2 regions of the Curtobacterium sp. MCPF17_011 genome follow, and region 2 is predicted to be linked to the other one. Evidence: riboswitches for the same ligand, from Rfam matches in the RefSeq annotation. Region 2 holds a riboswitch; the other holds the start of a gene.
What was found. A riboswitch is a leader RNA that binds a small molecule or an ion and turns the genes downstream of it on or off. The one in region 2 is predicted to bind thiamine pyrophosphate.
Positions count from the first base shown of each region.

Region 1: linked by a shared signal. The riboswitch ahead of DEJ25_RS15595 (ECF transporter S component) and the one ahead of thiM (hydroxyethylthiazole kinase) in region 2 are both predicted to bind thiamine pyrophosphate.

Region 1 is NZ_QKSK01000017.1:6,662-10,038, forward strand. It holds gene glgX (glycogen debranching protein GlgX) at 1-1,395, opposite strand, end outside; gene DEJ25_RS15590 (hypothetical protein) at 1,609-1,938, shown strand; TPP riboswitch at 2,003-2,113, shown strand; gene DEJ25_RS15595 (ECF transporter S component) at 2,108-2,755, shown strand; gene DEJ25_RS17180 (ATP-binding cassette domain-containing protein) at 2,752-3,377, shown strand, end outside.
Region 2 is NZ_QKSK01000009.1:131,045-134,421, forward strand. It holds gene DEJ25_RS12610 (phosphotransferase enzyme family protein) at 1-82, opposite strand, end outside; gene DEJ25_RS12615 (NUDIX domain-containing protein) at 220-1,167, opposite strand; TPP riboswitch at 1,235-1,331, shown strand; gene thiM (hydroxyethylthiazole kinase) at 1,320-2,189, shown strand; gene thiE (thiamine phosphate synthase) at 2,189-2,854, shown strand; gene thiD (bifunctional hydroxymethylpyrimidine kinase/phosphomethylpyrimidine kinase) at 2,851-3,377, shown strand, end outside.

The sequences.
Region 1 (3,377 bases), on a different contig from region 2:
GTGCTTCTCGTTGTAGGCCACCAGGTCGTACAGCGTGAAGCCGTCGTGGGCGGTGATGAAGTTGATGCTCGCCTTGGGCGTGCGGCCGTCGTGCTCGTACAGGTCGGCGGATCCCGAGATGCGCGATGCGAACTCGCCGAGGGTGGACGGCTCGCCCCGCCAGAAGTCGCGCACGGTGTCGCGGTACTTGCCGTTCCACTCCGACCACTGCGGCGGGAAGTTGCCCACCTGGTAGCCGCCGGGGCCGACGTCCCACGGCTCGGCGATGAGCTTCACCTGCGACACGATCGGGTCCTGCTGCACCAGTTCGAAGAAGGCGGAGAGCCGGTCGACCTCGTAGAACTCCCGGGCCAGGGCTGCGGCGAGGTCGAAGCGGAAGCCGTCGACGTGCATCTCGGTCACCCAGTAGCGGAGGGAGTCCATGATCAGCTGCAGCGAGTGCGGGTGCCCGACGTTGAGCGAGTTGCCGGTGCCCGTCACGTCCATGTAGTACCGCTTGTCGTCGTCCATCAGGCGGTAGTACGCCGCGTTGTCGAGACCGCGGAAGGACAGCGTCGGGCCGAGGTGGTTGCCCTCGGCGGTGTGGTTGTAGACGACGTCGATGACGACCTCTATACCGGCACGGTGCAGTTCGCGCACCATCGTCTTGAACTCCTGCACCTGCTGCCCGCCGTCGCCCGAGGACGAGTAGTGCGAGTGCGGCGCGAAGAACCCGATGGTGTTGTAGCCCCAGTAGTTCGACAGCCCCTTGTCCTGCAGCGTCGAGTCGTTCACGAACTGGTGCACCGGCATGAGCTCGAGCGTCGTCACGCCCAAGCGCTTGAGGTGCTCGATGACGGCCGGGTGTGAGACGCCAGCGTAGGTACCGCGCTGCTCTTCGGGTACGTCGGGGTGCGTCTCGGTGAGGCCCTTGACGTGCGCCTCGTAGATGACGGTCTCGCCGTACGGGATGCGGGGTGCGCGGTCGCCCTGCCAGTCGAAGAACGGGTTGATGACCACGCCCTTGACCATGTGGGAAGCCGAGTCTTCGTCGTTCGTCGAGTCCGGGTCGCCGAACGTGTACGAGAAGAGGGACTGGTCCCAGTCGATGTCGCCGCTCGTCGCCTTCGCGTACGGGTCGAGGAGGAGCTTCGCCGGGTTCGAGCGGACGCCGTTCGTCGGGTCGTACGGGGCGTGGACGCGGAAGCCGTACTCCTGGCCCGGGCCGACGGTGGGCAGGTAGGCGTGCCACACGTGGGCGTCGACCTCGACGAGTCGGACCCGTTCTTCGGTCCCGTCGGCATCGAACAGGCAGAGCTCGACCCCTTCGGCGACCTCGCTGAACACAGCGAAGTTCGTGCCGCTGCCGTCGTAGGTCGCGCCGAGCGGGTAGGGGTTGCCGGGCCAGGTGTGCAAACGTGCCTCCAGAAGAGATGAACTGGGCCAACGTATCGGCGGGCCCCTGTGATGTCCGGGCCCGAGACGCGCACTGTGGAGCGTTGCGGCCCTCCACAAGCGTTGGTCGGACAGGCCTGCTCAGTCCTGCACAGGACGGACGTCGAGTCGAACTCCTCCACAGTTCGTCACGGCCCGTCCGCCAGCCAGTGCGCGCGGAGTAGCGTCGCCGCCATGACCAACATCGTCACGCAGATCGCAGACAAGGTGCGGCCCGTCGGCGTCGCCTCCAACTACGGCGACCCGGTGGACGTCGGGGACAGCACCCTGATCCCCGTCTCCGTCAACTGGTACGGCTTCGGCGGCGGCTCGGACGCCGACGAAGACGGGGCCGGTGGTGGCGGCGGCGGTGCCGTTTCGCTCCCCGTCGGCGCCTACGTCCGTCGTCCCGGACAGGACCTCGCCTTCGAGCCGAACGTCATCTCGCTCCTCACGATCAGCATCCCGGTGATCTGGGTCGCCGGCAAGGTGCTCGTCAAGCTCATCCGCGCGCTCAAGAAGTGACCACCTGACGGACAGGAGGCTCGTGGTGACGGACCACGGGCCTCCTGTCCGATGGGTACACTGCTGGGACACACACGGGAGTCCGCCAGAGCGGGCTGAGAGGGAGCGAACCGCGCTCCGACCGTCGAACCTGATCCGGATCATGCCGGCGCAGGGAGGAGTCATCGCGATGTCCACTGGCGCACCTACCGAAACGTCCATCGAACGCCCCGTCTCGAAGCGCTCGCTCCGCTGGCGTGTCGTCGACATCGTCGTCGCCGCGGTCCTCGCGGTCGCGGTCGGCGTCGTCTTCAAGCTCTGGGACTTCGCCTACGAGCCGATCGGCGCGGGTCTCGGCCTGGTCCTCCCGGGTTCGCAGGCACTGGTCGGCGGCGTCTGGCTGCTCGCCGGACCGCTCGTCGCCATCGTCGTCCGCAAGCCGGGTGCAGCGCTCTTCGGCGAGATCGTCGCCGCATCGGTCGAGGCCATGCTCGGCACGCAGTGGGGCTGGGGGACACTGCTCTCCGGGTTGGTCCAGGGCGTCGGCGCCGAGATCGTCCTCGCGCTGTTCCTCTACCGGGTGTGGAAGCTGCCCGTGGTCATGCTCGCCGGAGCCGCGACCGGTCTCGCGCTCGGCCTGAACGACGCGTTCCGGTACTACGCGGGAGCGACCGCCTCGTTCCAGGTGACGTACGTGATCTGCGCGATCATCTCCGGCGTGGTGATCGCGGGCATCGGGTCCTGGCTGCTCGTCCGCGCACTCGCCCGGACCGGGGTGCTCTCCTCCTTCGCGGCCGGACGGGAGCACGGGCGCCGGCCACGATCCTCCGCAGCGTGACGACCGACGCGGGATCCGGCGCGTCGTCGGTGGCCCGTCCGGCGCACCTCGTGTTCCAGGGCTGGGGATGGCGGTACCCCGAGCGGCAGACCTGGGCCGTCCGGAACGTCGACCTCGACATCCTCCCGGGCGAGCGCGTCGCCGTCGTCGGTCCGTCCGGCGCCGGCAAGTCGACACTCCTCCGTGCTGCGGCCGGTGTCCTCGCCGACGACCCCGACGACGGCGACGACACCGCGGCCTCGGTCGAGGGTGTCGTCCTGATCGACGGTGCCGACCCGCGGACCGTCCGAGGACGCGTCGGCCTCGTCATGCAGGACCCCGAAGCGCACACGGTGATGTCGCGGGTCGGCGACGACGTCGCGTTCGGCTGCGAGAACCTCGGCGTCCCACGCCACGAGATCTGGCCGCGGGTGCAGCACGCGCTCGACATCGTCGGGCTCGACCTCCCGCTCGGCCGGTCCACCACGCAGCTCTCCGGTGGGCAACGGCAGCGGCTCGCGCTCGCCGGGGTGCTCGCGATGCGTCCGGGCGCCCTCGTGCTCGACGAACCCAGCGCCAACCTCGACCCCGCGGGCGTCGGCCAGGTGCACGACGCTGTCCGGGCGCTCCTCGACGACACCGG
Region 2 (3,377 bases):
GTGTCAGCAAGCGGTGCACGGTGGGGGTCCACGGCCCGGCAGGCCGGTGCACCCGGTCGTCGGCCTTGGTGATCCGTTCCATGGGGAACCTCCTGAGCGTCGTCGTCGACGTGCTCGCCACTGTAGTGGCCGGAGCCCGCCCTCGGGCGGGTCGCCGGGCGACCATCCGATCGGCGCGCCACGAGCAACTCCGGCAGGCGCAGGCCGGACAGACCGGACTCAGTCGGGCAGCAGCTCCCGCAGCCAGCCCGGGCCCCGCACGGCGGCGCCCAGCGCCTGTACCCGGTCCCGCAGTTCACGGTCAGCGGTCACGACGACGACGGGGGCGTCGCCGGCTGCGACGGCGGACTCGACCACGGCGACGACCGCGTCGTCACCGGACGCCGCCGCCCGCTCGATCGTCACCGGTGGGAGACCGGGCCGCGGGGCGGACGGTGCCGGGTCCGTGGTGGCACTGCGGGCCTCCCCCTCGAGCACGACGGTCCACCGGGGCCACCAGGCGGTCGACGGCAGGTCGAGCACGGACGCGGGGACGCCGACTGCGGCGAGCGCGCGGACCTGCTCGACGAGTCGGGCGGCGGCGCCGGCGCGGTCCTTCCACCAGCCGTCCGGCACGCTGCCGACGACGTTGGCGGCGTCGACGACGACGTGCGGGGTGCGGTCGAGCGTGGCGCGGAGGGCGGCCCAGGACTGGCCGAACCCGGGGTGCAGGTCGAGGGACTCGACGTCGGCGACGGGCACCCAGGACAGGGCGAGGCTCTCGCGGTCGGCCATCACCGGTTCGAATGGTCGGGAGGCCCGCCCCACGACGGTCGTGTACGTCCAGAAGCCGAGGTCGAGGACGGCGGTGTGACGGAGGTCCACGGCGTCGTCGGGGACACCGGCTTCCTCGGCTGACTCGCGGAGGGCGGCGGTGACGGGGTCCTCGTGCTGGTGGCGTGCCCCGCCGGGGATGCCCCAGGTGTCGCCGTGGTGGCTCCACTCGACGCGGTGCTGCAGGAGGACGCGGCCGTGTCCGTCGTCGACGAGCAGGCCGGCGGCGCCGAAGCGGCCCCAGGCCTTCGTGCCGTCCTCGCCGTGGGCCCAGGCGTCGCCGGGGTCGCGGGGGCCGGAGGGGGGTCCGGGCGGCGGTCCTGCCGGGGTCGCGGTCCGTCGTTCGTCGTCCACGTCTCCACCCTTCCACAAACGTCCGTCGGGTGACCCGGGACGACGGCGGGGATGCGTGTACGGTGTCGTCCGAGACACGGGGTGCCGCATCCGAGCGGCTGAGATCACACCCGTCGAACCTGCTCGAGCTCGTACTCGCGAAGGGATCGTCCATGGAGAACGCTGCGCCCACGACTGACTGGGCCCACCGCACCGCCGAACTGCTGGAGGCCGTCCGCACGCGGGCGCCGCTGGTGCAGTGCATCACGAACACGGTGGTGCAGAACGTCACCGCGAACGTGCTGCTCGCGCTGGGGGCGTCGGCCGCGATGGTCGACGTGCCGACCGAGGCGGGGCCGTTCGCCGGCGTCGCGGACGGGCTGCTCGTCAACACCGGTACCCCGCACGCCGAACCGCTGACCGCGTCGATCGAGGCCGCCGCCGCCGCGGTGGTCGCGGGGACGCCGTGGGTCCTCGACCCGGTGGCCGTCGGGTCGTTGCCGGTTCGGACCGCCCTGGCGCGGGACCTGCTCGCGCTCCGGCCGACGGTCCTCCGGGGGAACGCGTCGGAGGTGCTCGCGGTCCTCGGCGTGTCGGCCGGCGGTCGCGGGGTCGACAGCATCGTCGGGACGGAGGACGCCCGCGACGCTGCGCTGACCGCCGTCCGGGACGAGACGGTCGGGGCCGTCGCGGTGTCCGGGCCGGTCGACCTGCTGGTGGCGCCGACGGGGCTGGTGCGCGTGGCGAACGGGACGGAACTCCTCACCCGGATCACCGGCGGTGGGTGCGCCCTCGGCGCGGTCGTCGCGGCGTTCGCCGCGGTGGCTCCGGGACGTCCGCTCGACGCGGCCGTCGCGGCGACGGCGGTGCACACGATCGCGGCCGAGCTGGCGGCGCGGGAGGCCGGCGGCCCCGGTACCTTCCAGCCGCTGTTCCTCGACCGACTCGCCGCACTGACGCCGGAGGACGTCGTCCGGGAGGCCCGGATCACCGCCGACACGTCGGCTGCGGTCCCCGGTGACTCCGTCGGCGGTGCCGCCTGATGCCCGGCAGGGACGGATTCGGGGTCTACCTGGTGACCGACAGCGCCCTGGCTGCTCGGCACGGGCACGGGGTGCTCGGCGTGGTCCGGGCAGCGGTGGGCGCGGGACTCCGGATCGTGCAGGTGCGTGACAAGACCGCGTCGGCGCGGGACCTCCTGGCGCTGACGACCGCGGTGGCCGACGCCGTGGGCGACCGGGCCCTGGTGGTCGTGGACGACCGGCTCGACGTCGCCCTGGCCGCTCGGCATGCCGGGCACCGGGTCGCCGGCGTGCACCTCGGCCAGTCGGACGTCCCGGCGAGCGCCGCTCGTGCGCTGCTCGGCCCGGATGCCCACGTCGGTTTGACGGCGAACACGACACGGCACCTGGTGGAGGTCGCGACGATGCCCACGGGTTCGGTGGACCTGCTCGGGGTCGGCGTGGTGCACCCGACGAGCACGAAGCCGGACCACCCGCCGGCGCTCGGGGTCGCCGGGTTCGGGCGGCTCGCGGCCATGACGACGGTGCCGTGCGTGGGCATCGGCGGGGTGACGCTGGACGACGTGGGGCCGCTCCGGCAGGCCGGCGCTGCGGGGGTCGCCGTCGTGTCGGGGATCTGCGCGGCACCCGATCCGGGCGCTGCCGCTGCGGCGTTCGTGGCCGCATGGGACGGAGCGGCACGGTGAGCGGTCAGACGCGCAGAGCGGTGTCCCCGCTGCCGCGGGTGCTGAGCATCGCCGGCACCGATCCGACGGGCGGTGCCGGGGTGCAGGCGGACCTCAAGTCGATCGCGGCCCAGGACGGGTACGGCATGGCGGTCGTCACGGCCCTGGTCGCGCAGAACACGCTCGGGGTCCGGTCGGTGCTCGTCCCCGACGCCGCGTTCCTCCGGCAGCAGCTCGACGCGGTGTCGGACGACGTCACCGTGGACGCGGTGAAGACCGGCATGCTCGGCACGGCCGCGGTGGTGCGGGTCGTCGTCGACTGGCTCCGCGAGCACCGACCGGCGTGGGTGGTCGTCGACCCGGTGATGGTGGCGACGAGCGGCGACCGCCTGCTCGACGCGGATGCGGAGTCGGCCATGACCGAGCTGTTCGCCCTGGCCGACCTGGTCACCCCGAACCGGGACGAGCTCCGGGTCCTCGCCCAGCTCGCCGATGCCCGGACGACCGAGGGGATCGAGGCCGCTCGCGCCGTCGCCCGACGGTG